2 linked regions of the Flammeovirga agarivorans genome follow. The protein of the gene in region 1 interacts with the protein of each later gene in a pairwise test. Links are inferred from orthologs where the notes say so. Each region holds a gene or a part of one and is shown in the gene's direction. Other genes may lie near its edges.

Evidence for each region.
Region 2: the proteins of HGP29_RS22640 (region 1) and HGP29_RS12475 interact in binary tests that used the Escherichia coli proteins (3 or more experiments, as listed by UniProt). The link is inferred for Flammeovirga agarivorans from one-to-one orthologs.

The regions. Positions count from the first base shown.
Region 1 is NZ_JABAIL010000009.1:88,828-104,409, reverse strand. Bases 7,743-10,589 are described here. They hold HGP29_RS22640 (glutamate-5-semialdehyde dehydrogenase), read left to right. Parts: upstream 7,743-8,492; coding sequence 8,493-9,686; downstream 9,687-10,589. Other genes in these bases: HGP29_RS22630 (OmpL47-type beta-barrel domain-containing protein), read right to left, coding at 10,522-10,589; proB (glutamate 5-kinase), read left to right, coding at 9,688-10,464; HGP29_RS22645 (hypothetical protein), read right to left, coding at 7,743-8,174. In the rest of the region: HGP29_RS22670 (TonB-dependent receptor), read left to right, coding at 318-2,861; HGP29_RS22665 (hypothetical protein), read left to right, coding at 3,159-3,476; HGP29_RS22660 (M1 family metallopeptidase), read right to left, coding at 3,739-5,388; HGP29_RS22655 (hypothetical protein), read right to left, coding at 5,616-6,668; HGP29_RS22650 (hypothetical protein), read right to left, coding at 6,794-7,177; more of HGP29_RS22645, read right to left, coding at 7,188-7,742; more of HGP29_RS22630, read right to left, coding at 10,590-12,357; HGP29_RS22625 (lipid A-modifier LpxR family protein), read right to left, coding at 12,577-13,683; HGP29_RS22620 (helix-turn-helix domain-containing protein), read right to left, coding at 13,753-14,742; HGP29_RS22615 (ketopantoate reductase family protein), read left to right, coding at 15,059-15,582. UniProt on the Escherichia coli protein: Catalyzes the NADPH-dependent reduction of L-glutamate 5-phosphate into L-glutamate 5-semialdehyde and phosphate. The product spontaneously undergoes cyclization to form 1-pyrroline-5-carboxylate.
Region 2 is NZ_JABAIL010000003.1:924,205-939,921, forward strand. Bases 4,193-7,174 are described here. They hold HGP29_RS12475 (LytR/AlgR family response regulator transcription factor), read left to right. Parts: upstream 4,193-5,314; coding sequence 5,315-6,034; downstream 6,035-7,174. Other genes in these bases: HGP29_RS12465 (hypothetical protein), read left to right, coding at 4,193-4,261; HGP29_RS12470 (sensor histidine kinase), read left to right, coding at 4,486-5,334; HGP29_RS12480 (hypothetical protein), read left to right, coding at 6,103-7,174. Outside these bases: HGP29_RS12440 (hypothetical protein), read right to left, coding at 1-307; HGP29_RS12445 (NUDIX domain-containing protein), read left to right, coding at 624-1,118; bifunctional pyr operon transcriptional regulator/uracil phosphoribosyltransferase PyrR, read left to right, coding at 1,175-1,714; HGP29_RS12455 (aspartate carbamoyltransferase catalytic subunit), read left to right, coding at 1,785-2,702; HGP29_RS12460 (LytR/AlgR family response regulator transcription factor), read left to right, coding at 2,952-3,680; more of HGP29_RS12465, read left to right, coding at 3,833-4,192; more of HGP29_RS12480, read left to right, coding at 7,175-7,272; HGP29_RS12485 (carbohydrate-binding module family 20 domain-containing protein), read right to left, coding at 7,360-10,203; HGP29_RS12490 (glycoside hydrolase family 30 protein), read right to left, coding at 10,396-11,871; HGP29_RS12495 (hypothetical protein), read right to left, coding at 11,916-13,676; HGP29_RS12500 (RagB/SusD family nutrient uptake outer membrane protein), read right to left, coding at 13,697-15,178; HGP29_RS12505 (SusC/RagA family TonB-linked outer membrane protein), read right to left, coding at 15,197-15,717. UniProt on the Escherichia coli protein: Member of the two-component regulatory system BtsS/BtsR, which is part of a nutrient-sensing regulatory network composed of BtsS/BtsR, the low-affinity pyruvate signaling system YpdA/YpdB and their respective target proteins, BtsT and YhjX.

The DNA.
Region 1 (15,582 bases):
TTAACGTACAGAACTAATATTTTATTTGTAAAAAGTTGGCAACAACGTATCCAATTAAAAAAGGTTTCAAAAACGCTATTTAAAAAGTGTCAATAAAATACTTAATAACAACTTGTTTTTGTTATTTCTGTTAAGGAGATTAAATAAAAGAGACGAATATGATACAATGTTTCAAATTTCGTGTTAAGTATTCATAAATGGGTTAAACAAAGGTAAATTGTAACATTCCGTTAATATTGAATGTATTTTTTTGCAGCAGATTTAAAAATAAACCTAATCAATCAAATCTAATTCTATTAAGAATGTTTACTAAAAAAATGTCTTTCATTGTAGCTTTGATGACGTTGTTATCGAGCTCAGCATTTGCTCAAACCATCATCAAGGGTAATCTTTTTGATGCTACAACAGACGAACCTATTATTGGTGCCAATGTTTCAGTGGCGGGTACAACTACTGGTGCCATCTCTGATTTCAATGGTAATTTTTCATTTCAATCAAAAGTATCTGGTGAACAAAAAGTGATCATCTCTTTTGTTGGTATGAAACCTGTAGAACAACAGGTAACACTTAATGGCGGAACTGTCGACTTAGGACAGATTTCTTTAGAAACTGATGCAATTGGTTTGCAAGAAGTTGAAGTAATGGCTTCTGTAGCAGTTGACCGTAAAACTCCTGTAGCAGCAGCTACGGTATCTGCTGAAGAAATTGAAGCTAAAATGGGTAACCAAGAATTCCCTCAAGTATTAAAATCTACTCCAGGTGTATATGTATCTGGTGCCGGAGGTGGATACGGTGACTCAAGAATTGCTCTAAGAGGATTCTCTTCAGAGAATGTTGCGGTTACTATTAACGGTGTACCAGTAAACGACATGGAAAATGGTAGCGTATACTGGTCAAACTGGGCTGGTCTAGGTGATGTAACTAGAACAATGCAAGTACAAAGAGGTTTAGGTGCTTCTAAATTAGCCCTTCCTTCTGTAGGCGGTACAATCAACATCTTAACTAAAACTACTGACGTTGAAAAAGGTGGTAGCGTTTATATGGGTGTAGGTAACGATGGTTACTTCAAGCAAGGTGTGTCACTTTCATCTGGTTTAATGGATAACGGATGGGCAGTTTCAGGTTCATTCTCACACACTGCTGGTAACGGTTATGTAGATGGTACATCATTCGAAGGATATTCTTATTTCTTCAACGTTTCAAAACAAATTAACGAAAACCATACCTTATCATTCACTACTTTTGGTGCTCCTCAAGAACATGGTCAAAGAAGAACTTACCTTCATGAAGAGGATTATGACAAGTATGGTAAAAGATATAATGCTGACTGGGGTTACAAAAATGGAGAAGAGTTTAGCCAAAGAACTAACTTCTACCACAAGCCTCAAATGTCATTAAACTGGTACTGGACAATCAGTGATAAAACTGAATTAGCAACAACTGCTTACGTATCTATCGGTAAAGGTGGCGGTACTGGTCTTACATCAAACGCTTCTTACAACGACCGTTTAAATGTAAATGACTTCAGAACAGATGCAGGTATTATTGATTGGGATGCATTTACAGTAGCTAACCAACAACAGTTTGCTGAAACTGGTAACGGTTCTGTACTTTATGCTTCTAACAACAACCACTTCTGGACTGGTGGTGTATCTACTTTAACACACAAATTCAATGACAACTGGACATTAACTTCAGGTCTTGATTTAAGATACTACAAAGGTGAGCACTACCAAACTGTAGAAGATTTAATGGGTAACCCTTACTACACAGATTACAACAATAAGTCTGCAGGACCAAGAGATCTTCAACAAGGTGATATTATGGGCTACCACAACGATGGTTTAGTTCAATGGCAAGGTGTATTCTCTCAAATTGAATACTCTCAAAATGATTTAACGTACTTCCTATCAGCTGCAGGTTCACACCAAGGATACAAGCGTATCGATTACTTTAGCTATGACCACGGTGTGGATGAAACAGATTGGGTTAGCTTCTTTGGTGGTTCAGTAAAAACAGGTGCGAACTACAATATCAACGATCATCATAACGTATTTGCTAACGTAGGTTACATTTCTCGTCAACCTTATATGAGAGCTGTATTCTTAAACTACAAAAACGATGTTAACGATCAAGCAGTAAACGAAAAGATCTTATCTGGTGAAGTGGGTTACGGTTACCGTACTAAAGGTTTCAAAGTGAACGTGAATGCTTACTACACTTATTGGCAAGACAAAGCATTTACAAAAACTGTGTATGATGATGCTGGACAGTCTTACTCTGCCAACTTGTTAGGTGTAGATGCCCTTCATAAAGGTATTGAGTTAGACATGACTTACCAACCGCTTAGAAACTTAGTATTCAATGCAATGGTTTCAGTGGGTGACTGGAGATGGATGAACAACCTTGAAAATGTAATTATCTATGATGATCAACAAAGACCTGTTGACGAAGTAAACGTTTACATGAAAGATGCTCAAGTAGGTAACTCAGCACAAACAACAGCAGCAATTAATGCGACATACGAAGTAATTCCTCGTTTAAGAATTATGGCGGATTGGAACTACTACGGTAGATTATATGCTAACTACGATGTTACGAAGTTAGATGATCCAAGATATAATGAAACAGATATGTATGAGCTTCCAGCTTATAACTTATTCGATATTGGAGCTTCATACAGCTTTGAAATCTGGAAACTTGATGCCTTAGTAAATGCTAAAGTAAACAACGTATTCGATACAGATTATGCTGTTGAAGGTCAACAAGGAAGTTTAGATGCTAATGGTAACCCAACATTAAATGGTTACTATATGGGTGTAGGTAGAACTTACTCAGTAGGATTAAAACTAAACTTCTAATCTTAGATTAGATTTTGATGAATGGAAGGGTTACTTATTCACTTAAGTAACCCTTCTATATTTTACAACATTTTTTAACGTCTTGAATTAATCCAATTAATCTATTGTATTTTAGGAAGATAAAAATTAATAAATCTTTATAAGGTTACATTCCCTTTGATTTGTATCGTAAAATAAATATGTTGCAGAATATTAACGACAACAGATTCATCTAATATATAATTGTTACCCAACCGTATGAAGAAGATATTAACTCCATTAGTACTATTTATTTTTACTTCGCTATCTATATTAACCATGAGTTTTCATTTCATAGGAGAAGTTGAAGCAGAACCAGCAAATAGTACAGAACCGAATCAAGAAGTTGTAAAAGCAAAAGAGGTAGTTGAGCAACTAAATCAGCGTTTACAGGACAATCAGCAAGAAAATATCAAATGTGTTTTCAAAGATGGAGACATCATGTTTGAAACAGCAACTGAGATCTTGTGTACTTTCCCTTATGACCAAGGAAACAAATACGTCACTGGTTTCGACAAACATCGTAAATTGAAATATTTATATGTTGTGAAAAATGATGGTTCTCAAAAAATCATAGATTTCCATAAATTTATGTAATAAAAACTACACCCTTTGACTACTAAACTTGAAGTAAGTTTTTACTTTGAGTTCAAGAAATTGTCTATAAAAAGAGAGATATCACTCGATGGTATTTCTCTTTTTTATTTTATAACCAAAATGCAAATCATTAGATAAATCAAAAAAGAGATATATCGCAAAACGATATATCTCTTAATAAATTTCTTGTATTCCTTTTTGTCGAATACAATAATATTTGAGTAGAACGTAATCTACGTACGTTCAAAATTTATTTTCAGTTTTATTGAATCTTAGCAACACCAATGTAAAAGTTCTTGTCTATTTCTACTGAAGATACTTTTTGTTTTGTTTCAATAGTCGACCATTGATTGGTTACTGTAACTCTATTGTTTTCATTATTAATAATAAGATCTACGGGCATCTCAAATTCATCAATGCATGATGTAAATCTCACCATCACCTGATTGTCTATCACTTTGTATTCAAGAATTGGAATATATTTCTCTCTAAGGTATTGATCAAAAACCTTTGACAAATCAACTTTTAGATCCTTAGACATAAAGTCTTCAATCTGTTTAGTGGTTACTGTCTGATGATAAAATGTTTTATTCATTCCCCTTAACATTCCTAACCACATCTCATCATTATTCACTATCTGACGAATTGTGTTTAGCATGTTAGAACCTTTATAATACATATCTCCAGATCCTTCAGCATTAACATCATAATCACCAATAACTGGAATGTCGTTACTAATATTCATTCTAGTGCCTCTAACATATTCAGTACCGGCATCTTTTCCGTAATGGTATTCTACAAATAAACTTTCAGAATAAGCAGTAAAACTTTCATGGATCCACATATCAGCGATATCCACATTTGTAATATTGTTGGCAAACCATTCATGCCCTGCCTCGTGAATAATGATAAAATCAAATTTTAAACCCCACCCTGTGTGGCTTAGATCTCTACCTAAATAGCCATTCTGATACTTATTTCCGTATGTCACTGAACTTTGATGTTCCATTCCTAAATAAGGAACCTCCACTAGTTTAAAACCATCTTCATAAAATGGGTAGGGACCAAACCAATGTTCAAAAGCTTCCATCATTTCTTTCGTCTGGACGAATTGAGCTTTAGCTTTCTTTAAATTCTGTTTTAATACATAATAGTCTAATGATAACTCTCCTTTCTCTCCCTCGTATTTTTCGCCAAAGTGGGTATAGTTACCAATATTTACGTTTACCCCATAATTATTAATTGGGTTCACCACTTCCCAATGGTATGTTTTTGTTTTCTTCTTTTTGTTCTTATCTACACCAATCAATCTTCCATTCGATACGTCCATTAAATCTTGTGGTACTTCTACAGAAATTCGAATACCATGATCTGGTTCGTCGTACATATGATCTTTATTAGGCCACCAAACAGATGCTCCTAAACCTTGGCAAGAAGTAGCGATAAAATCTTTTCCCTCACTATCTTTTCCCCAAGTAAATCCACCATCCCAAGGAGCTCTCACAGCCTCTCTCGGGTGCCCTTCATAATACACAGTAACACTATCTAACGTCCCTTTCTTCTGTTTTTTTTCTAGCGTAATGAAAAAAGCATTGCCATTTCGCTTAAAGTCCAATTCCTTTTCCGCTTGAACCACTTTGGTAATGTTCATTGGCTCTTGTAGATCTATTTGCATGATCTGATTTTGCTCTAAAACCTTGTAGGCAACAGTATTTGAGCCCTTAATAAATTTCTCAGAAGGTATAACTTCTACGGCAAGTGTATAATGTTGTAGATCCCACCACACTCTTTCTTTTGTAATGGATCCTCTTAGTGTATCCTGTTCTGTATAATGCTTGTGATGATGTTGAGCAGAAACAGCTCCTAAACTCATCATTTGGATAATAAATAAGGTGATTATTTTTCTAATCATAAATGAAATAAAGCTTGCTGATAATTGTATTGATTCTATTTCGATGTAAATGTATTTCAGTAATTCTGAAAGAAACGATATCATCGATCAAAACAACCTAAATACATTTCGGTGAAGATAATAAATAAGAAATAGTATTAAATATTTTAGTAAAGGATTCAACAGAATTAATAAAAAAAGCCAGTAACTCAATTTAGAATTACTGGCTCTATCTATTTCTTTATGACTTACCAATCTGAATCATCAGAACCAAAGTCGAAATCGACTCCGCTGTCATCATCGTTATAATCTACTCCAGAGAAATCAAACCAACTGCTAGCATTTCTATTATCTGGATCATCTAATGTTGATTCTATACCAGACAATTGGAACTCTTCAAAATCACTTTCCACTTCGTCGTTAAAAATTTCATCGTTGGCGATAATCTCATCCCTAAAGCCTAAGTCCTCTCCTATTTCTGTTTCGAAATGCGTATCATATAATGTAATATCATTATTATATGACATATTAGACCACAGCATATTGTAGAATAAGAAATCACCAAAACCGAAATAACCATAATGTACACCATATTCACCATAGGTCTTATGGTATTTTAATTCACTTTCTTCTTGAATTTTATCGTTCGGTAAGATGATTTTCGATTTGATATCTACTTTCACATCATCTACATGCATAAGCTTAATAATACTCAGCTTTAAGTCATTTAAAAACTGTTCAAAATTATGTTGTTGTGTAGATTTAAAGATATTGTATGATTCCTGGTCTTTGAAGATGGATTTCATTTCCTCTTCAATTTCACCTCTAGATTTATTCTCTTTCTTGAACTGTTTTAAGAGCCCAGTTACTTTAATTTCAATAGGGTATTCTCCAACATCATGTGTTCTATTGATATCAATTTCTAAGAGGTATTTGAAGTTATGGTCTTCATGTTCCATCACCATTACCAACTTATTAAATTGTGATGACATGGAATGATCGATTTCTAGATCATATTGATCAAATGCCTCTTTGAGGTCTCCTTCTTTACCTTCTACATCTAGGTAAAAATCTATACCATCATGAGAAAGCCTCACAATGTTATCTATTCCATTATGGATTAATACATTGTTGATTTGCTGTAAAATGGATACAGCCGTGAATGTTTCTTTTTCAACCTGATCAGATACATTCCCTAATGTCATATAGTAGAATATTCTTTTGAATGCCTTGGTCGGTTTTACCCTTTCAATCTGAGTTAGTTGTGATGGATCGATAGTAATTATTCCTTCGAAATACATGATTCTATTGTGTTTTCTTAATTTATAACGTTGAGAAAAGAGTTATATTTTCACTCCCTTTGTTGTTAGATAGAATTATTATAGGATACGTATTACGAATAGAAATTGTTGTGCAAGGAGAATGTTTAGTCCACTTCAAAACTTCGACCATGCCAAGCAAAATAGATTTGTCCGTCTCTTTCATAAACTCTAACGAAGATGCTTTTATCTTTCTTCACCCTCCAAACTATCTCAGGTTCACCTTCCACCAAATAAGCTTCTAGGTTCTCAAGACTTTCATTGTACTCTTTCAGATCATCATCTATAAAATCTAATTTCATAGTAGATTGCTCTCTAATATAGGTGAGCACACACTCAGGAGTGTGTATATTGACATCCCCTAATAAATCATAGACCATGTCATCACCATTCGAAAGACGGCCACCATCGTAGTAAAAATCAATCACTTTTTTCTGAGCAACTGTAGATAGTGAAATAAGAAGGAATAATAATAAGCTAGAATATTTCATGATGTTTGTTTTATAATCCAAATCGATAATTGAATCCCGTCAACATAAATTTACTGTATGCAGAAACTCCGTATTCGCCACGGACCATCCATCGAGGAGAAATTTGAAATTGTCCACCAAACTGAAAAGTATATTTTTGGATAAGGTCTTTCTTAATATAATATTGGATACTGATGTCGGCTAAGGCGTTTCCAGAACCAATATCAATACCTATTTGATCACCAACGGCATCCATTATTCTTTTTTGAGCATCTGTCAACCCCTCGTACCAACGATTTACATCTTCTTCGAGGTTTGGAGCAATCTCACGGACAGAAATATCTCCTTGATTACCGTTAGCATTTGTGAAGTTTCTATACATAAACCCAACATAAAAGGCCAAGAACCTTTCTTTCTTAAAGAAAAAACGTCGACCTATTCTTCCTGACCCTGTAATTACACCAACATTACCTTTTAGTAATTCGGTTCTTGTTGCTGAATAATTTAAATCGCCTGAAATGAAGTAATTCCCGATACCATACATTAATGTACAACCTCCACCAAATGCTATGGCTGTAAACTCAACACTGGAGCTAAATTCTGGAAACTTCTCATTACCAAAATTGGGTTGTAACGATACTTCAGTTCCCCCTGCCACTTGTGAAAACAAACCATATACATCTAAAAAAGGTAATGCAAAAAGATCTACCCTTGCATTATAACCATGAGCAGTCGCTCTTGTCTTTTTAAAACCCAGTGTATTTTTATTGAAAATTGGGTTGTACCCATTGTGATTAAAACCGAGTTGAAAATCGGTAATATCCAAAAACATTTCGTTGTATACATAATGTAGAGAAATACCACCGGGTAAAGGAAAATTGATTCCTCTGTCTTTTACCTCCTGTCCCCAAATTGGGAAACGATAAGGCCAAATACTATCATTTTCAGCTAATTTGGTCTGTTGTGCAAAAGCAGTTATTTCCAATAGTAATAAAGTAATGAGGAATAGTTTTTTCATGAAGAGTTAATATATAGAATAATAGTACTATTAAAATAATAGCATATTCCCCTAAAACCAACTATATCTTAGATGCTTATCATATAATTATTAGTAATGTTCAAGTAGACTAATTTCAACATAATCATTTTACTTTCAGTAATTTAGACAATCTACAGCTAGACGCTTAAATAAATATGAAATTCATAAAAAAATTACATGCTTATTACTTTTTTAGTAAAATTCACTAGTAATATTTAAAAATGACATCGTATATTGCATGATTAATATCCAAACCACAGGGCGATTGTGGATTTACTAACATAAACTTTAGGACAGATGATACTTTCCACAGAAAAAAAGAACAATGTATTAAAAGATTTAGCATCATTAATTCAAGATTATTCTGCAGATATTATTTCAGCAAATAAGAAAGATTTAGAATTAGCTAATGACCTAGACCCCACTCTAGTTGACCGTTTAAAGGTTGATGAGAAGAAAGTGAAAGGTATGGTTGCATCTGTAGCTGAAGTTTTAGAGTTAGAAGACCCCGAGGGCAAGATATTAAGTGCATATAATCATCCTAACGGCATGTTAGTAGAAAATAAGGTAGTTCCTTTTGGAAAGATCTTAATTATCTATGAATCTCGTCCGGATGTAACTATTGAAGCTGCAGTGAGTGCATTTAAATCTGGAAATAAAATTTTACTCAAAGGTGGAAAAGAAGCACGCTTCTCTAACCTTGCATTAGTAGAATTATGGAAAAAAGCTTTAGAAATGAATAACGTTTCTACCGATTATGTAGAATACCTTGATATTGATAGAGCAACAACTCAAAAATTATTAGCAGAAAATACACATAACCTTGATCTAATTATTCCAAGAGGAGGAGAAGGGTTAATTAATTATATTAAACAAACCACTAATGTGCCTTTAATGATTAGTGGTAGAGGTAATAACTTTATTTATATCCATGAAAATGCAGATTTTGATATGGCTGTAGATATTGTATTAAATGGTAAAAGCCGTCTAAGTGTTTGTAATGCATTAGATAAGGTTTTACTAAGCAAAGATTTGCCAAATCTTGAAGAGAAAGTGCAACAACTTGCAGCTAAAGCTGTTGAGTTTGGTCTAGAAGTGGTTGGTGATGATAAAATTGCCAAGTTCTCAAATCAAATTACTGCAGTAGATAGCGAATCGTTGATGCCAGAAGAGTTTTTATCTGAAAGAATTTTGTTCAGTGTTACTGAAAGTCTTGAAGAGGCAATTTCAACAATCAATAAATACTCTGGTGGTCACTCAGCTGTGATTGTGTCAACTGATAAGGAATCTGCTACAGCATTCCAATACAACGTTGATTGTGCCGCAGTATACCATAATGCATCTTCTAGATTTACTGACGGTGGACAATTTGGTTTTGGTGCGGAGATCGCTATCAGTACACAGAAATTACACTTTAGAGGTCCAGTAGGTTTAGCACAATTGGTAACGAATAAATGGTTTATCTCTGGAAACGGACAAACTAGAAACTAATATGAAACCAAGAATAGTGGTTAAAATAGGTACCTCTACACTAACAGCAGGTACCAATATGATATCAAGGGGCAAGATTGAGAACATTGGTCGACAAATTTTAGCCCTAAGAGATCAATATGATATCATTCTCGTTTCTTCGGGGGCAGTTGCTACTGCTAAACAATTTATCAATATCAGTGGACTAAAAAATAATATGGTCCACTCAAAGCAAGCATTATCTGCTATTGGGCAACCTAAATTACTTCAGATTTATGCTGAGGTTTTTGGTGACTTTGACTTAAAAGTGGCTCAGTGTCTTATGACTTATAAAGATTTTGATAACGAAGAATCAAGAAAAAATACGCGTAACACTGTAGACGAATTATTGAACCATGGGTTTATTCCTATCTTCAATGAAAATGATACTGTTGCAGTAGAAGAACTAATTCTTGGTGATAATGATAAATTATCTGCATTAGTTGCCTCATTACTAGAAGCAAACCTATTGATTATTGCTTCTGATATTGAAGGATTATTTACTAAAAATCCAAACTTACATGAGGATGCTGAGTTAATTCCAGAGGTAACAGATCTAGATAGTATTAGTCAGTTTATCGAAGAAAGAGAGAATGGATTGGGAACAGGTGGTATGACTTCCAAGATAAGTGCTGCTAGTATCTGTTTCGATAAAGGTATTGAAGTGTACCTTGTTAATGGAGCAAGAACCAACTTTATTGCAAGAAGCATAAAAGGTGAGATCAATTTTACTAAGTTCACACCTTGTCCAGTCAAATAAGATATATCGTTTAAGAACAAAAAAGGATTGAATGCACAATACATTCAATCCTTTTTTTTAATGTTGACCTACATAAAACTCAAATGATTTGGTTGACTCATTTCCTAAGTTGTCAATAGCCACTACTTTGATTTTATAATGCTGATCTCTCTTTAAATGTTCTTTTTCAGATATATCTAAATTACTACCACTAGAATAAAGGGTTAGTGGACCACCATTTATCGAATATTTAATTTCTTCTGTACCCACATGTTTATCGGTTGCCCCTAAATAGACTTTTGTAAATGCTGGATAAACGTCAAATTCTCCATGCTTACCGATAGGCTCAATACTCATATTATGATATATTTCAGGCCCTTCATTATCTACAAAGAATGAGACTTCGTTACTTCCCTCTTCATTATTGACATGATCAATTGCATGGTATGAAAGCGTTTGAAAGCCATCTTCATTTACATTAAAGGCTCCACTATATGTTTTGTCACTTTCACCATTCAAAGCAAAAAACGTTTCTCTCACTTTTGAATGTGTATCCGATGAAGTTAATTTTATCTGCGTTTTCGAAGTAATAAACAGTGTATCTCTATGTTCAAATTCTTCACCAATATATTCTAAAGAAGTAGATGGGGATATATTATCCATAAATAGAATATCAGAACCTTCAATGGTTTTATTCCCGGTTTTATTATTTACATTATCTGAAGCATTATAACTAATATGATGTTCGCCCAACTCGTTCTTTAGAGTAAATTCATTAGAATATGGTGTGAAGTTATGCCCACCATTAGTACTGTAGAATACTTGTTTTACACCTGCTTTATTATCACTTGATGTAATAGAAAAAGTTGTTCTTGGTGAAACATAAATCGTATTTCCATCTATATATTGATCTCCATTAATCGTATGGTTGATCTCTGGTGCAATTTTATCAACATAAAAAGAGATGGTCTTTTCTACTTCTTCATTATCCACTAAATCAATTCCTTTGTAATGAATAACATGTTCTCCATCCTTCAAATCTTTAACGGAAATAGGTTGATATTGAAAGACATCAAAGGCACTATTATCATACGCAAATTCTATATGATCTAACCCTGACATTGCATCTTCAGAATATAAACGTAATGTAGTGTTAGGTGAAATAATATTTTCATTGTAAACTAAGCCTTTCCATTCTGCCCCAGACTCTGGTGAGGTAAGGTCAATTTTAAATGTAGAAGTTCTTACCTCTTCAGGATTACCTACATTATCTGCAGAATAATAATATACAATATGTTGCCCCTCCTGACTTAAAGGAACTGAATAGGTATATGGATGAAATGTCTCACCATCTAAAGAGTAATAGATATTATTAACGCCAGAATAAGTATCGTTGGCTACTAAATGCATCATCAAGTTCTTGCCATAAAATGCCTCTACCCCATTATCATGTAACTTAGTTCCATCAAAAGATATCTTCGATATAGGAGCTTTACTATCAGCAATTACTTCGTATTTTACTTCTCTTTTTGGAGATAGGTATTCCTTGGTTTCAGGGTCCACCATCCATTTCGATCGGATATAATTCGGGCCTTCTGTATCTAAAAACAAAGGATCTTCTTCATGTACTTCTTCTTCATTATTGAGTGAATACACTGCTGCACCTTCTTCTTTAGATGTTGTAAAATTTAAATATAAGGGTAATGATTTATTGACGTACGTACCTGAGTTATCTACATAAACACTTTTCTCATGATCTAATGGTGTAGGTATATGGGTATTACTAGCCATCAGATTATCTATTGATGATGGTTCTTCTAATATTATTTCTGTATTTAATGTCTGAGGGGATTGCCCATATAAGAATAGGGAACAAAGTCCCAATAAGGTAAGAGTGAATAGTATTTTTTTCATTTTCGGGTAAAATTAGGATTTACAAACATTAGCTAATTTTACTCTTAAAACTCTCAAAAGGTTACAAGAAATGATTAATTGATTTTCAGTACATTACATGATTATTAGTCATTTTGAGAGGATCATCATTGAAAAATACAATCAATCGATGGTTTTAGCATTGAAAACTTAAAAACCTTACATGTAAAAAAGTGAATAGAAAAACGAATTTTAAAACCTTTATATATTAAAATGTAAATCTACGGTACCCCATTTAGGGTAATACGGTGGGAAATTATCTTCCGGCTGATAAGTGATTCTTTGCCAAGTATATTCTAATGATCCAAAATGATAATTAAAGACCACTCCTACCATTAATCTATGTTGCCACTTCGGGATTAAATCATAATCTATTGTATAAGGTGAATGCTCAAAGGAGATCAGACTACCTTGCATTTCTCCGTCATATACATTTAAGATCCCTCCGGATATAAACTTCATATATACTTGATAAGGTCTAAAATTGCGTGATAACCATGATCGTACTGCTTTTTCTCTTAATGTAGGATCTTCGGACCACATCACATCTTCGAATTTCATCTTAGCGAAACCTTTCCCTTTGAGTCTATTCATATAAGAAGTATCCGATTTTTTGGAGTAAGGACGATCAGCATTAATAAAGTAATCATTAAACAGTCCTAATCTTAAATAGACGAAGCCTTCAAACGAAATATCCATGGTACCCATAGTCCCTCTAGCTCCCAAAAATGCATCAGCAAATCTTATATTAGAAACAAAGCTTCTTAATATTGTGGCGGTGTAGTTGAGGTAAAGCCCATTGCCTATCTGATTTTTCCAACCATCAATACTACCATTCCCTATTGCCGAGTGAAAACCATTTTGGAATTTCTCCGCACCCGAAATTTGTCCAACCACCCCAACATCTAATTGTGTCATTAATGCTGTACCTGAAGATGGACTTAATGAATTATGGCGAATAGATAAGTAGGTCTCTCCACAATAAGGAATATCTGAGGAATCTACTTCAGCCATAGAAACATTTCTAGGAGTATACATTTTGTGGACAATACCAATATCAAATAATTGGTGACTTTCAGATAACTTTGGTAAGAAACTGTTGGTAAAATTATTATCTAATCCATCAAACCCAACCCTGATATTTGCTCCAAAACTATAAAATTGATCTGTACTCTTGAGTAGAAATAAATCTTCATCAACATTAATACTTAAATACACAGGACCTTTTGTTTTTTCTTCGTCCTGAGCATAAGTTAATGTGATGGTTGAGAATAGAAGTACAATAAGAAAATAATAATTTTTGAGCATCCGAGCATAAGGGTTATTGATATAATTAAGTTAGTGATTTTTTATCTAAAATTAAACTGTCGAAAATAGTCATTCTTCACCCTTTAACTGGTTTCTATATTCCTTGGGTGTAATATTAAAATGTTTCTTGAAGACCATCGAGAAATGACTGGCACTAGAAAAGCCCAAATCCATTGCAATAGTAGTATTTGTCTTTTCTTTTTCTTTTAACATTCTCTTGGCTTCATCTAGTCGTAATTGGATATGATAATTATGAATTGTAGAATCAAATACTTTTTTAAATAAAAACCTTAATCGACTCTCACTCATTCCTATTTGCTTAGTAATCGATGCTATATTTAATTGTTCATGAAGTGAGTTACGGATGATTTCTTGTGCTTTAAATATTGGTTCTATATTAAATGGATATTTCCTTTTTTCTGTTGTATCATTTCTTCCAGAAAGTTGTTGAAAAAATGTGACTATTAAGTATTGCGACAATGCCTCTAATTGGTCAATAAAAAATATATTCTCTGGGTTTAACTTATTAATCTTATCATAAGTCTCCTTCATATTTAGATCAAATTCTTCAAATACATAAAAGTCTTCTTTCCCATTAAACAATTGTTGTAAGACGGTTGATCTGTCAATCAAAGATTGATAGTACCCTTCGGCAATTCTTATGATGACAATCTTATACTCTACATTAGCAGGGTAACTCCAAATTAGATTTTGTGTAAGATTTGTTGAAAAAGCACCAAGTTCGAGCAATGGGAGTTTCTTTTCAACTTTATATTTATTCTCTCCTACTTTTGTCACCACATTTATATCTGTATCAATGTGTCTTCCAAAATAAATTGCTTTTTTTTCTGATATAGGATGGATCGTTTCAGTTAATACTTCTACCCTTTCTTTTAAAATAAACTGAACACTTAGTACTTCGATGTCGCTATTCACTTCATATCCAATAACACTACCCACACCAATTGCATCAGGCATAATAATTTTGTTATCGACAATCTTTCCTTGAAAAATATTATTCCAATTTTCTAAGGATAATGTTAAGGTACTTTTGCTCATTAAATTTTTCTTTTCATAGTATTTATATTCATCAAAAACATCAGAATATAGTTAGTTAAAGATTATCATTTTTTAGAATACAGGTTATAATTAATTAAAGATAAAATTATCATTTTTAAATAATCGAATCTTGAAGATCTATTATTCACGCTCATTAACAGTGATAATTCTCTATTCATAAATCACTTAAGTAAATTAATAATAAGTAACGACTCAAATTTTAAGACAACCAATAAAAAGTATAGTAAAAAAGTTAAGCTATTACAAGTCAAAAGATTACTTACGTTAGGAACAGTATCATTCAATACATTAACTCATGAAAATTGGAATTCTCGGTATAGGCGGTATCGGCGGATTTATAGCATCAAAAATGCTTCAATCTAAAGATAAAGACGAAATAATTTTAATAACAAAAGAAAGACAAAAAAGGGCTATTATCAGTGAAGGGCTTACATTACTTGATGGTGACAAATCGGAAAAAGTACATGTAATTGATGTGGTTAGCACTAATGATAAAATTGAAAAATTAGACATTCTTTTCATAGCTATTAAGTCTTATGATTTAAAAGAAAGCCTCAAAAATATAAGGAGTAGTATCTCTGATAAAACACTAATTATCCCACTATTGAATGGCATTAGTATTAAAAATATAATCTGTGATACTTTAAACTTATCAGAGAGACAAGTAATTGATGGATGTATTTACATTATCTCCAATAAAATCAATGATTCTACCATTAGGCATGTCGGTGGTCCTGGAAGAATTATTATTGGAGGGGAAAATCAAACGGCGTTAAATACACTTCAAACGGTATTAGAAAAGTATGATTTAGATATCGG
Region 2 (15,717 bases), on another replicon or contig:
CATCATGATATTCTGGAGCAGCAAGTAAAGAGTCCAATAGATCTTGAACTTCAAAAGCGCCAAACTCCATCCCTATCTGATAAATACCATTTTCATATAAGGTGGGAATCATATTTCTTACAAAATCAAGATTTTGTTTTATTCCATGATCTTCTCCTAATAAAACTATAGAATGGTCTTCAAATTTATCAATAACATAATCCTCTGGTGATGGGCTACTTTTAATCTCTTCTATAGGTTTATTTTTTATTGAGCAAGAAACGTTGATAATTAATGTTAGTAGTAGAATAGAACATCGTTTTAACATATCATTTTTAATTTAATTCCATATCAATATACAAATCCTATCTCTTTTAATACCAACTTTTTTGTTACTTATTGCCTTAACAAAATAAACTCTTAATAGTATTATAAATTATTAATAATTAGTACTATAATTTAAGATTTCCCAACTATAATTCTATTGAAAAGTATAGGATGATAAATATGATTTTACCAATATAATAATTGGGGTTTTTACTGAGTATTAAATGTTATATGACGTGATTTAAAATTAGGTGTATTAATAAAATTAAAATGTATTTACTTCTATTGTTACATTTGTGATAGATAAATTAAACACAATGAAGAATTCAAAAGAAGTAGAAAATACGTTTGGGCATCGCTTAAGAGTAAGAGTTTGCGGTATACTTATAGAGAACAATAAAATTCTCATGGCAGTTCACAAAGGGATTGGTCCTAGAGGAATTTTTTGGGCTCCTCCAGGTGGTGGACTAGAATATGGTGAAACAGTTCAGGATGCTCTGAAGCGAGAATTTTTAGAGGAAACTGGATTAGACATTACCATTAAAAAACATCTTTTTACTCATGAGTTCTTTGATTTGCCCTTACATGGTATAGAATTATTTTTTCTCGTTGAAAAAACGGGAGGTACTTTAAAATTGGGTTATGACCCTGAAATGGAGCAACAAGTACTTGAAAATATGGTTTTTATTGATTTTGATGAGCTCCAAGAAAAGCACCAAGATGAAAAGCATCATTTATTCCGTCATTGTAATTCGTTAAAAGACCTTATCAAAATGGAAGGATTTTACAGCAATTTGACAGAAAATTTGTAAACTTGTAAGTTAGAATCAAACAGGTATTAAGAACCTGTATAACTTCTAAAACAATAATGGCGAAAGTTAGCATTTTACAAAGTCAATTACTTGACATCACAATTAGTAGATTAAGTCAGCAACTTATTGAGAATCATGGAGATTTCTCAAATACAGTGATCATTGGACTTCAACAAGGCGGAATTATTCTTTCTGAGCGTATCAAAAAACGTATCATGGAGTTAGAGAATATTGAGGTGCCTTGTGGTCAGTTGGATATTACTTTCCATAGAGATGATTACCGTAGAAGAGAAAATATTCTTACACCTAGTAAGACGGAGATTCCTTTCTTAATTGAAAATATGAATGTAATCTTAATTGATGATGTGATTTTCACAGGACGTTCTATCCGATCAGCATTAGATGCAATGATGGCATTTGGTCGTCCTAAGAAAGTTGAGTTATTGTGTTTGATTGACCGTAAATACAGCAGAGATTTACCTATCGAACCTACTTACGTGGGTAAGGTAGTTAACTCAATTCAATCTCAATATATCACAGCAGAATGGAAAGAGGAAGGCCATGCGGAGGATACGCTTTGGCTTATTAATCAATAAATTATTTAACGGCTTTCGTTTTGATCGCCGTTTTTTTATGAGAAAAAATACTGATAGAATTTAAGATATAATGTTAAGTACGAAACACCTTCTCGGAATCAAAGACCTGACCAAAGAAGATTTGGAACTAATTTTTCAAACTGCTGATCAATTTAAAGAAGTAATCAACAGACCTATTAAGAAAGTTCCTTCGTTGAGAGATATTACTATTGCGAATATCTTTTTTGAAAACTCAACACGTACAAAATTATCATTTGAACTGGCTGAAAAGCGTTTATCTGCCGATGTTATCAATTTCTCATCGAGTGGAAGTTCAGTAAAAAAGGGTGAAACACTTCTAGATACTGTCAATAATATCCTATCAATGAAAGTGGATATTATAGTGATGCGTCACTCTAGCCCTGGTGCCCCTCACTTCTTATCTAAGCATATTGATGCCACAATCCTTAATGCAGGTGATGGTACTCATGAGCATCCTACTCAGGCTATTCTTGATACTTATTCAATTCGAGAAAGACTAGGAACAGTAGAAGGCAAAAAAGTGGTTATCGTTGGTGATATTCTACATTCTAGAGTGGCTTTATCTAATATCTTCGCTCTGCAAAAATTAGGTGCTGAAGTAATGGTCTGTGGACCTCATACTCTTATTCCTAAATATATTGACCAACTTGGAGTAAGAGTAGAACATGACCTAAGAAAAGCATTAGAATGGTGCGACGTTGCCAATATGCTGAGAATTCAGATGGAACGTCAATTGGTGAAAAACTTCCCTTCTATCCGCGAGTATTCGCAACACTTTGGTCTAAATAAAGAATTGTTGGATTCTCTAGACAAAGAAATCGTAGTAATGCATCCGGGTCCAATCAATAGAGGTGTAGAAATCACTTCAGATGTTGCTGATTGTGAAAACGCGATTATACTTGATCAAGTTGAAAATGGAGTAGCAACAAGAATGGCTGCACTATATCTATTAGCTGGAAAAAAATAGTAGCTAATAAAAAAATAATCTTAAGCGTAATCTAATTGAATTAGGTTACGCTTTTTTATTTCTTCAAAAAACATCACTTTAATTCTTAGATATTCATCAATTACAGAATTTATTTCTACTTTTACGCTTACTAAACAATTCTTCATTAGTGCGATTATAAAATTAACATTGCTATTACCTCTCATCTCTTCATGAGAAACTGAAAGATTACAATGTTTACCCGAACCAAAAATTACAAAATTGATTATCATGTCTAATAGTACTAAAACCGTTATTACCTGCGGTCTATTAACGGACGATGAACATTTTAGGTGTCAAATTGAGCAACTTTTTAATGAAACTGATATTCTTTCGCTTTTGGAAGTACATCAGTCACCATTAGAAGCAGATATGTCTAAAACAATTAAGACATTAGATGTATTATTTATTGATGTAGACCTCCCCTATATCTCTGGTTTTGATTGGTTTGAAAGCCTTCGAACAGAACAGTTATGCGTTTTCATTTCGGATGATGCAAGTCATGCTGTCAAAGCATTTGATTATAACTCTATCGATTTTTTTCTGAAACCTCTCACCATGAAAAAATTCTATAAGAGTGTTTTAAAAATTAGGGAACGATACAGAGCGACTTATTTTTCAAAATCACAAAGAAAGCAACGTACTTCTTTATTTATTCGAAGTGATAACCGTATCTATAAGATCAACTATGATGATATTCTATATATAGAATCCCAAAACAACTATATACAGATTGTGACACAAGACAATAAATATTCTACGTTGATGAAATTGAAAGATGTTCAGCAAGTTTTGCCAAAATCTGATTTCATCAAAATTCAGAAGTCTTTTATCATAAATATGAATTATGTTACTGCAATAGAAGGTAATTCTGTGATTATCAATAATGTACTTATCAACATTAGTAGATCATTAAAAAAAGATGTTATTGATTCTTTTACGCAGGGCCATTTAATGTAAATCGGTAACTATTGAAACTTTGAAAAACAGATTATTGCGCATTTCACCATCATGTAGATGCATCTCACCAAAATTAATTCAATAAAAAAGAGTGTTCAAAGATATTTGAGTCATCGAAAGCAAAGTATTACTCAAATTAAAATGTCAATATTATGAACACGCTATCAAGATTTATTATCGTATCTATTTTCTCTTTATTTGCTGTATCATGTGCATCCGAAGGCAATATCATTCCAGAATTAAATCCTGCAAACAATGCAAGCGATGCACCTGCTGCTTTGTTAGATGTGGAAGCTTTTTTACAAATCAATATGCAACCGGTTGAAGGTGGCTGTGAAGAGCCATTGTCGGTCAATCTTTTAAACTCAAACGGTTTAGATTTTATGACAACTGTAAGTCCAATTGATGGTGTTTATCACTTGTCTTACGATGAAGAATTATCGTATGGTCCTTACTCTGTAAAATTCTATCACCCTCAAACAGGGGAAGTAGTAGGTTCTACATCATTTTATATCACTAGTGAAGACCTTGACCAAGAGAATTATATTAAAGATTTCACTTATGACGCTTGCCCCCAATAGGCAGGAATAAGGAATGAAATTTGTATTCAAAAGAAAGAAGATTTAAACACATGAACTTATCACGCACCTACTTCATATCTATTCTCGGATATTTCATGGCCTTCTTTCTTTTGTATATTTTCGAAGACTATTTTTCTCTTCAATTTCAATGGTTAGGCCTAAAGCATTTTGTATTACTTGATTTTGCGTCTGCTTTGTTAAAGTGTGGACTCACAATCCTTGGTATGAAACTGTGCTTCTATTTTATTGAAATAAAGAAAATTACTTTAGGAATCGTCTCTATTCTCCTCTGCTTTATCATTATACTCTATCTCAATACGGAGCTTATGTGGTTCTTTAAATGGAACTATTATATTTCTTCCAATTTTAGATCAACGATCTCAGTAGAAGACTTTTCCGAAGTGTTTTTCCCTTTTGGTATTGGAGCAGGTATAGAAATAGTATTCGAGTATTTAAAACAACTAAAGATTAGGCAGGCCCTAATCCTTGAAAAGACAAAAGCTGAACTAAATTTCTTGAAAGGACAACTAAGCCCCCATTTTTTATTTAATACTATAAATACTATTTTTTGGTTGATTGTAAAAGATCCAAAAAATGCTCAGGATTTATTGCTAACATTAAGTGATATGTTAAGATATCAGCTCTATGAATGTGAACAGGACTTTGTTCCATTAAAGAAGGAAGTTGATTATCTTAATCATTTAATAAAGATTCAAAATTTCAGAAAGAGAGAAAATGTTAAGGTAGATGTTATCATCAATTTTGAAAACGATAACTATCAAATTCCACCTCTCTTATTTCTGCCTCTCGTTGAAAATGCTTTGAAATATGTTTCTCAAAGGGAAGATGAAGAGAATTTTATTTATGTCAATTTGCAACAAAATGGAAATTCTTGTGTCTTTAAAATAAGAAACTCCACAGATGATAGTGTAATACAGCTATCTGATGACAAAAAATATAGCGGAATTGGTCTCTCTAATATTAAAAAGCGTCTGAACTTATTGTACGGAGACAATTTTGAATTCTCTACTTATCAACTCAACAATATCTATCATGCCAGTGTCAAAATCTAACTTAAAATGCTTAATCATTGATGATGAAGAACTAGCTCGAGAAGGTCTAGCAAGTTATGTCGAACAAGTTCCTTTTTTAGATTTAAAAGGGACCGTGAGTTCAGCTATGAAAGCACAAGAAATCATTGATGAACAACAGATAGATTTATGTTTCTGTGATATTAACATGCCCTACTTATCGGGTATTGATTGGGTAAAGTCTTTGAATAACCCTCCAATGGTAGTATTTACTACAGCATATTCTGAATATGCAATTCAAAGCTATGAGGTAAATACTTTAGATTATTTACTTAAGCCCATATCGTTTGATCGATTCTACAAAAGTTGTATTAAAGCAAGAGACTCATTTTCCGCAAATGAAAAAGAGGATCATTTTCTTTTTATCAAAGTAGAACAACAAATCAAGAAAATTTGGTGTAAAGAGATTCAATATATAGAGTCCAAAAACAACTATATCAATATTGTCACTTCTGATAGTGAACACCTCACTCATCTTACTTTAAAAGAGATCCAAGATAAATTGCCTTCTACCTTTATAAAGGTTCAGAAATCGTTTATTGTAAATATGGATGCAGTAGAAGCCATTGAAGGAAATTGTGTTATTGTAAAAAATCAAATGATAAGTATGAGTCGTTCTCAGAAACAGGAAATTACTGATCAACTAACACAAGGGAATTTAATTATTAAAGGATTGAAGTAATGAGGTATTTCCTTTTTTCCATAGTGTCTCTTTTTCTTTTTTCATGTAACTATGGGAATGAAGAAACAATGTCTAATCGAGGCGGAGAAATTTTAGGGTATGAATTAAAAGATGATTCAGTCTATTTTATCCTAAAAGAATCTGAGATCATGAACTTTATTGATCTTAAAAATACCGATTTCTTTGAGACAGCTCATGCTCCAAACTTTCATGAAGACTCGTCTTATTTCCATAAGGCAAAGGATATCAAAATAAAGAAAGTAAATGTATTAGGTGCTTTCAATGATTATTCTTTAACAGATGAACTAATATTTAATGGAGATTATTGGGTTATTCCTAAAGCTAAAAACCATATTCAACCTGTAGGTGGAGACTTTTTATTTATTATCAATGAAAGGTATGCAGTCACTCTTCCTTTTTTCTTTGGTAAAAATATTCATACACCTAGATTTACAAACCCTCATAACTGGGATTTTTCCTTGTTGAGAATGTACCTTGTTTGGCAACTATATATTCTAGATTCAGAATATGAAATGGCATATCAACTTAAAGATGATTCAATTCAGTTTATTTTTGATCCAAATATCTATGCTTTAGTCAATGACGGTTATGGTATACAAGAAAATTACCATCCAGATATGATTGATTATGTAGAAGTTGCAGGGAGCTTTAATGCTTGGTCTCAATATTTTAAAATGAATAAAGTCGGAGATAAATACTATAAGTCTTTGGCTTTGAAAGATGTAAATACTTGGGGAGAATTTAAGTTTATTATAAATGGTAGAGTTTGGGTAAACCCTCCTTTCTATGCAAGTAATAAATTAGGACATTTTACGGGTACAAGAGAATATAATTTCACTTATAAAATCCCTAACATTGATAATATTCAAGGGTATACAATTCAAGGTAATGAAATTGTATTTTCTTGGCATTTAAACGATTCTGACCTACTGACTTTTTGGGAGCGAACTTATTCCAATCGATTTGAAATTAAGAATATGTACTTGTATGCTTCTTTTTTAGAAACGCCTGGTCAAAAAGTATTGATGGAAGATTTGGGAGATCGCCATTATGAAATCCGTTTTCCGCTTTCAGAAATACCTAAGAATAAGCAAATTCAATTTAATTATCATGCAAACGGGATGTTATTGCTTACTCCTCCCTATTATGCTTCTAATGTTGTACAAACGGATATATGGGATGATAATCAATGGGTGAACTTCGAATTTAGTTTATAAAAAATATGCAGTAAGCAAGCGCCTACTGCATATCTAGCATTGAATCTACATTTTAGAATATTTAATTATTTGTATCACAACTGTCCGTTATTTCAGGAGAACTTTTGAACTCTTGTTCCATCCTTCCCCAATTATTTTGATGATATAAAGCCCTTTTGATAAAGACTGAATATTCACCTCAGTATTATTTATCGAAGCATTGCCTAAATTGACTTCTTGGATCAATTTACCTTGGGCATCTAAAATATTTATACCTAATACATTTTGCTCCGAAGCAATATGAATTCGTTCTGTTGCCGGATTCGGGTAAACCTTTATCGCAGCCTCCAATTCACTCTCTAATGAGTTAATGGTATATCCTGAGATATTAATTTCTTTTGTTCCTTTCACTGTCGAGCCATCTTCAGTTGAAGTCGCAGTAACAATCACTTGACCATCGGTAATTGCAGTTACCAAGCCATTAGCATCAATAGTAGCTATATCTGTATTATCTACTGACCAAGTCACCGTTTGAACATCAGCGTTAATAGGGAATATTGAAGCTATCATTTGAGAAGTACCTCCTTTTTCAGTAATGTCATCTCCGCTTACCGTAATACTTACTACTGGAAAATAACATTCACTACAAGCATTAAAACATACGGTTGGTAATACGATGTCTGATGTTTCTACGGTAATACTTCTATTTTTTGTGTCCTCAACTTCACAGCCCGTATCTGTCATATCCTCAGTGTTCTCCCAATTTTGCCCTATAGTAAATTGGTATTCATAAGTCATACCTTGAAGTAGCTCTAACGTCACTTCCCAGATTCCATCACCATCTTCATCACTCATAGCATCAAAAGAATTTGGATCCCAATCATTGCTAGGCCAAGACCCTGCAATAAATACACCTTCGTCTGAAGGTTTTTCTTTTGAAAGGTTGACACTAAAAGTAACTTGAACCGTATTCACTGATGGTTCATTCTCACTTTCATCACAAGAGTTAAAAATTACTGTTGTTAAAGTAAGTTCTTCTTCCATTACAGCCACTGTCCTCTTTTTTGATTCACTCAAACATTCACCTTCAAAATCCTCTCCTTCTTCATTTGCCATAAAAGAATATTCATAGATAGCGTTTGCTCTAAGGTATACCGCTTTTGAAAAAATATTATTGCCAAGATCATTCATAATAATTGCATCATTAGACCATTCACCTTGAAGAGAAACTGCCTCTTTTGCTTCTAGATCGCTAACATCTACCATAAAAGAAACCTTTATCCATTCGGGTACTTCTGAAGTACATGAATTATACCTGACAGCGTCTAAAATAACGGCATCTTCTGTCTCATCTAAAGTGATATACCTATTATTGGTTCCTTCTTTTTCACAACCTGATTTCAGCATATCCTCAATATCTGACCAATCATCACCTAAAGTGAACTTATACTCATGGGTAGTATTTCCTTCTAAAGTGACAGTGACTTCCCAGATTCCATCCTCATCTTCGTCACTCATCATGGTGAAATTTTCAGGTTCCCATGAGTTCCAACTAGCAGCGATGTACATCCCTTTGGAAAGGTCTTCAAATTCTGATGCATCTACCTTGAATGTCACCTCTTTTTGCACTTTTTCCTTAGGTGTCGATGTACAAGAGTTAAAAGCTACAATTGGAATTGTCATCGTTGGTGTTTCTGAACCATCATTTACAATTTCAACATATCTATTTTTTACACCTTCACCTGCACATTCTTCACCTGAAAGGTCTTCGTCATTCCAATTACTTCCATTATTAAATCTATAGAATTGATCACCCGGAAGTAAATTTACGGTTGCCGTATAGATGCCATCTTCATTCTCATCAGACATTTCTATCCAATCTTTAGGTTCCCATTTTCCATTTAATTCAACAATAAAAACTTTTTCATCTACAAGTTCTTCGGAAGACATATCAACTTGGAAAGTAGTGCTTATATATACCAACTCTTCATTACATTTTCCAAATGCCACAGTAGGTACTACTAAATGATCTTCTAAAACCTCTACCGTTCTGTTTTTTCCTTCTGGGCAAATATCTCTAGCATCTTCCCAATTGCCATTGATAAAATTGTAACTGTGGGTAGAGTTTTTATCCAAGGCAACTTGAGTCTCCCAGACATTGTCCTCATCTAAGTCATAAAGTTTTATTTCATTGTGATTCCATGAGTTGTTCAACCCAGTCATGTAAACACCATCATCTCCTACTTCTTCTTCAGACATATCGACAGAAAAAGTAACCATTACTTGATCATCACATGCGCCAAATGTGGCAGTAGGTACTGAAATATCATCATTATAAATCTTGAGCTTTCTATTTTTTCCTTCTGAACAGTTTTCTCTAGCATCTTCCCAATTGCCATTGATAAAATTATAACTATGTTCAGAACCAATTTCTAAATATTGCTCTCTAGTATATATTTGGTCATTATCATCATCTACTAATTCTAGGTCATTATGATTCCATGATCCATATAAACCTGTCATAAAAACACCATCATCCCCAACAGTCTCATTGCTCATGTCCACACTAAACGTTACTTTAACGTATTTCGGTGTTGAACAAATATTGAATGTTTCTGTTGGTAAAATGACGGCATCAGTTGAATTAATAGATAGTTTTCGATTGTTGTTATCAGAGCAGCCGTTCCCTGTCATATCCTCTTCTAATTCCCAGTTTCCGATCACAAATTTATAATCGTGATTTCCTTCGGCTACATCTATTGTAATTTCATAAATATTAGTATTGCTTTCATTAGCTGTCATCTGTTGAAGTCCCCATCCTGAGAAGCCTCCTGCGATATAGACGTCTTTACCGTCCAAGCTTTCATTAGATACATCTACACTAAAAGTCACATCTGTAGAGAAAGCAGTAAAATTGATACATAATAAAAAAAGTAATAATTGATATTTCATTCCTTTAGTATTAAGAGTTAAAACAAGAGAAGTTAGAGGGAAGGTATTGGTTTCGAGTAGTTAGAGATATCCAATACCCTCCTTTTTTATTTTAGCAATAGTTTTATAAATTTTTCATTTTAGTCTGTGGACAAAAAGTTGTCGATCTTCTTTGCCTCTAAATGGTGTCCATCAGTCTAAGAGAAAATGATTTTATGCCTTTTTATTTCCATCATATACCATCGTACCAACACTTTGTGCAGGGATAGAAATAATATATGTTTCTTCAGAACCAGTAATTCTTAAATTGAATTTTTTCTGTGCATCAGAATTATTCATTAGTAAGACTACATATTTATTGTTCGGAGTAACAAAGGCAACATTCGGAAGATCTCCCATGTTATTCGATTTTATTCTAAAAGAACCTGACGGAATAAATTTTGAAGCATGACCAACAGTGTAATAAGCGACGTTTCTATCCACAGTATTACCATCAATTGTTAAAGCACCAAGGCACTCTGTACAACCTCCATCTGTATGCGGTTCTAAACTTGAGTTGGCTGCTAGGTTCCATTCCAATACCGTTTTACTCCAGTTTCTTGGAGCACCAATAAACATGTTTTCAAAATGCCACATTAAAGCACCTCCGAAGTCTTCATTTCCTCCAACCCATTGTTCTGTAAAGTAAATTCCTTTAGAAGGGTCCGCTGTCTTCACTGATGAAAGTGCTGAGATATCACCTCCATATAAATGGAAAGCGGAACCACTGATATATTGATTTGCTTCTGAGTTGATGATATTGATTGGGTAATCAGGTCTGTCTGCATTATGATCATATGTTATGATTTTAGTTTCTAAACCTGCTTCTTGGAATTTTGGTCCTAAATGACTTGCAATAAAATTGGCCATTTCATCTGATTCCATAAGTAAACTTGGAACATTACCCGGATGTAATGGTTCGTTTTGGATTGTAATAGCATCAATTGTAATACCTTCATTCTTATATGCCTCTAGGTATTTTACAAAATAGTCAGCATATACAGCATAATGTGATGCTAATAGTGACCCTCCTTTATATTCATTATTAGATTTCATCCATGTCGGAGGTGACCAAGGTGTCGCTAGAATCTTAATTGAAGGATTGATTGCTACAATTTCTTTAAGTACTGGAATAAGGTTTTCTTGATCTTTAGCTATAGTGAAATTGGATAGAGTTTCATCTTCCACTTCAGAGTAAGAAAAAGGAGCAACATCTAAATCAGATGCTCCAATACTTACTCTTAGATAATTCACACCAATTTGCCCATCTTCTCTTCCGAATAATTCCTCAAGTAAAGCCGATTTATTGGCTGCAGACATATTGTTGATATGTAAGGCACTTCCTCCTGTTAAGGTATACCCAAAACCATCCATTTCTTGGTAAACTTGATTCTGATCGATTCTTAATGTTTGAAACGAATCATCATACCCAGAAGCAACCATATCCTCTTGTAGACGGAGACCTTGATTTTTTTGACCTCTGACGTCTTCAGTAGAAGTAACATAAAGTTCGATATGATCTACTTCTACTACCGGAGGTGGAGGGACAGGTGTACCATTATTCTTTTCATCAGTACACCCATTATTCATCCAAGATGAACACAGCAAAAACACAACACCAAATAATGTATTCATTTTATTTTCTTTCATAATATCTTTGTTAAGGAGGGAAATGCTCCCCTCCAATAATTTTTTTATTGCGTTACAGAATAATTAGCTGTTCGATAATCATTTGAAATCTCGAGACTAATATTGTAAGTACCGTCAGTTGATATAAACTTGAAGTTGTTGATGTTTACAGACTCGTCCGCAAAAGCTTTGTTCGTGGCCGTACCTGTTGTAGCCGTTGCATCATCGGTAGATCCGGCAGCATCAGAAGCTCCAAATTCAACATCCCAAGGAGAATTAAATTTCGAATCGTTTCCTCCAGTTAATTCTACATTACTTAAGGTAAAAGTATACGGATGCTCATAGGTCATTTGTACCTCAATTCGATCATCCCATTCTAACCAGTGGAATAACTTAATATTATAGTATTGCCATGATAGAGATGGAGTACCAAAATCTAGTGTTAACTGATAAGCTTGGTCTCTTGCTACAGTAATTTCTCCTTCCCCTTCTTTTAATGAAGAACTATCGAATACATTATCTCCTGTAGGATCTTCGGTCGCACCAATTTCTCCTTGTAAAATATAGGATGTCCCAGACCCATCAGATGATGAATTTAAAGTATAAGTAAGTTCAGCCTGTAGAGCTAAATAAGATGGTGAAGTAAATGTGTTGCCATCTTTGTTGAATTCGATTGCTTCAGATCCATCTGAAGGCAATAAGAACAATGTTTCTGGTGCTACAAGTGGAGGTAATTCAGACTCTACTTTTTCAAATGAATAAGTATATGCTGTTCCTAAGAAATCTACAGAAACTATATAATCACCTACATTAGGGTTTTGTAAATCTTCTTTATCAAGTCCTTCATTATCAGCAAATGCCTCATAAATTAGATTTGTGGTTCCAGGTCTCTGTTTATACACTCTACCCCAATCTCCATCAATTCTCATAATAAAACTTCCTGATGCTTTTAAGTTTACAGTATCCTGAAATAATCCATTCCCCTGATACGTTAGCGGAACATCTCCACCCCATTCACCTTCAATAGGAGTTCCTACAATACTGAAGAAATTGATTTTTTCAGTGGCTACTGTATTTGTTTTAAAATCAGCTTTAATTATAAATACACCACTTTCTGTAGCAGTGATTTGTGAACCACATAATTTTAATTCCCCATTTTCCGTTCCGTAACGCAATGCTGGATCCTCAATACCACTCACAAATTGATATGTTTCATCTTTGATTAATGAAGTCACAGTTTCAAAATGTGTCATCTCTCCATTTCCATCCACAAATCCTTTCATTGGGATAGCATTTTCTTGATCTTCACCTACTTCAGTAGCTGTACCATATATAAATAATTGTTGTGGTAGCTCATTCTCAGAAAATCTTTTAATATTAATTTCCTGTGATGAAAAAGCGACTCTAGACAATGATGTTGCTTTCACTCCCCATTTAGTGTTTGCCATTTCATTCTTAGGGTAACAAGCCTGTGCCAATGCTAAGTCGATTTCTTTATGAGAAATACTAGCCGTTACACTTTTACCATTGTTATGTGATGCCACTTCAATTAAAGGATTATCATAAGAAGTGGCCGTATCTCTAACTAATACAACCGAATATGTAATGATATAATCCGCCGTATTTATTGAGGGTTCCCATTCAAAATCAAGGTTTTCATTAGGAAATACTTCATTCAGTTCAACAATTTCATCAGTAGAAGGAATGATGAGCTTTGGCTCGCTAAGGTCCCAATCACCTTCTGGTTGCATATTTGATTTTGTTGTACAACTTATTCCCCATAATCCAATGAGAAACAATACAATATATTTTATATTTCTTTTCATCTTTTTGGAAGTCTTGTCTCTTATAATGGATTTTGATCTAATGCAGGGTTCCTATCCAATTCTTGTTGAGGGATTGGTAATAAGATTTTAGCGTCAGTCATATCATAATTGACGGCTCTTCCTGTTCTCAAATCAATTTCAACAAGATTGTTCATAGTGGAAACAGCCTTATTCTGACGCACTAAATCATCCCAGCGGTGTCCTTCTTGGGCCAATTCCAACCTTCTCTCATTGAGAATTTTTTCTCTTAATTCCTCTTGTGATAAGCCCGAAAGGTTGGCGAGATTTACTCTTGCTCTGATTTTGTTTATCTCTACTATTGCTAAAGAAGTATTTCCTATTTCATTTAGTGCCTCTGCTTTAAGTAAAACTATATCTCCAAAGCGTAATAGATAAGGTCTATCGGTCGAAGCCCAACCCATTGCCTTTTTCCATTTGTATGAGAATGGGATGGTTGAGCCAGTAGCATTTCCCCAATATTCATCTACCCAATCAACACTTTCAAACAGTACAGAAGCTCCTTTTCTTACATTGTCACCTTCAGTGTCATAAGCGGCAATTAAGTTTTGAGATGGTGTCACAAACTTTCTCCAAGTATCTCCAGAAATTGAAGGCGGTAGTAACAATTGAGGACCAAAATTTCCTTCATCCGTACCTAAGTATTGTACTTCCAAAATGGATTCGTCATTGTTATAATGCTCTCCATCGAATAAATGATTATAATCAGACAAAAGCATGTAGCCGGCAGTAGAATTTTCTACTTTTTGAATAGCTTCTAACGCATTATCCCACTCCTTGTGTTGAGCATATACTTTTGCTAATAATGCATTGGCAGCTCCCGCTGTCGCTCTCGCTTTGTTCGTTGAGCCTCCAAGATCATTACCATTTTCATCTGTATAATAATCAGGTAATAGCGAAGCCGATAAATTTAAATCTGTAACAATCTGTGCATAAACTTCATCTACCGTATTTCTTGGTACTCTTACATCATTAGGGTCTGTAGATTTTGTAGGAGATAATATTAAAGGAACACCTCCATGCAATTTTACTAATGTGAAATAATGGTATGCTCTTAAAAATAAAGCTTCACCTTTGATTTGATCTTTTCGAACTTCCGATAATGCCGGATCTTCTATAAGTTCTATTTTTTCGATGACAGTATTTGCTTTTAAAATACCATTATAGATTTCAGACCAATTTCTAAATACTCTAGAGTTGATTGGTGTAATCGTTAACAAATCTGCTTCAAATACTTCTGGATTATCTCCTCCAGCATATGCATTATCAGATCTCACATCACTAAATACTACATGGTCCCACACATAATATTCTGATGATTGAAAAGTTTCATAAGCACCTACTAAAGCACTTTCCATCTGAGAAGCTTTACCATATGCGTTATCTGATGTCTCTTCTGAAATAGGTTGCAAGTCAAGGAATTTATCACAAGACATTGTTCCTAATGTTATAATCGCTCCCGCTATAATATTTTTATATTTCATACTTTGTAGATCAAAAAATTAGAAAGAAATGTTTGCTCCGAAAATGATACTTCTTGTTTGAGGGTAAGTACCATAATCTATTCCTAATACTGTATTTGAATTTCCGCCTTGATTTACCTCAGGATCATAGCCAGAGTAGTTGGTTAAAGTCCAAAGGTTTTCACCTGTTGCATACACTCTAAATGATCCCACTCTAATTTTTTCCAGAAGGTTTGAAGGAAGGTCATAACCGATTGTAAGTGCTTTTAGTCTTAAGTAAGAAGCATCTTCTACAAAACGGGTTGAGATTCTAGAGTTATCTGTATTACCTTGGCTTGATTTAGGAATATCAGTTACATCTCCCGGTCTTTTCCATCTTCTCAATACTGCAGTAGTTTGTGATTTAGCATCTGTCATTCCCTCAGTATCAATCCTTGTTGCATTTAGCATTTCATTCCCTTGAGACCCTTGAAAGAAGATGTTTAATGTAATTCCTTTCCAACTTAAGGTATTTGTAAAACCGTAAATAAAATCTGGGTTTGCGTTTCCTATGATTGTTC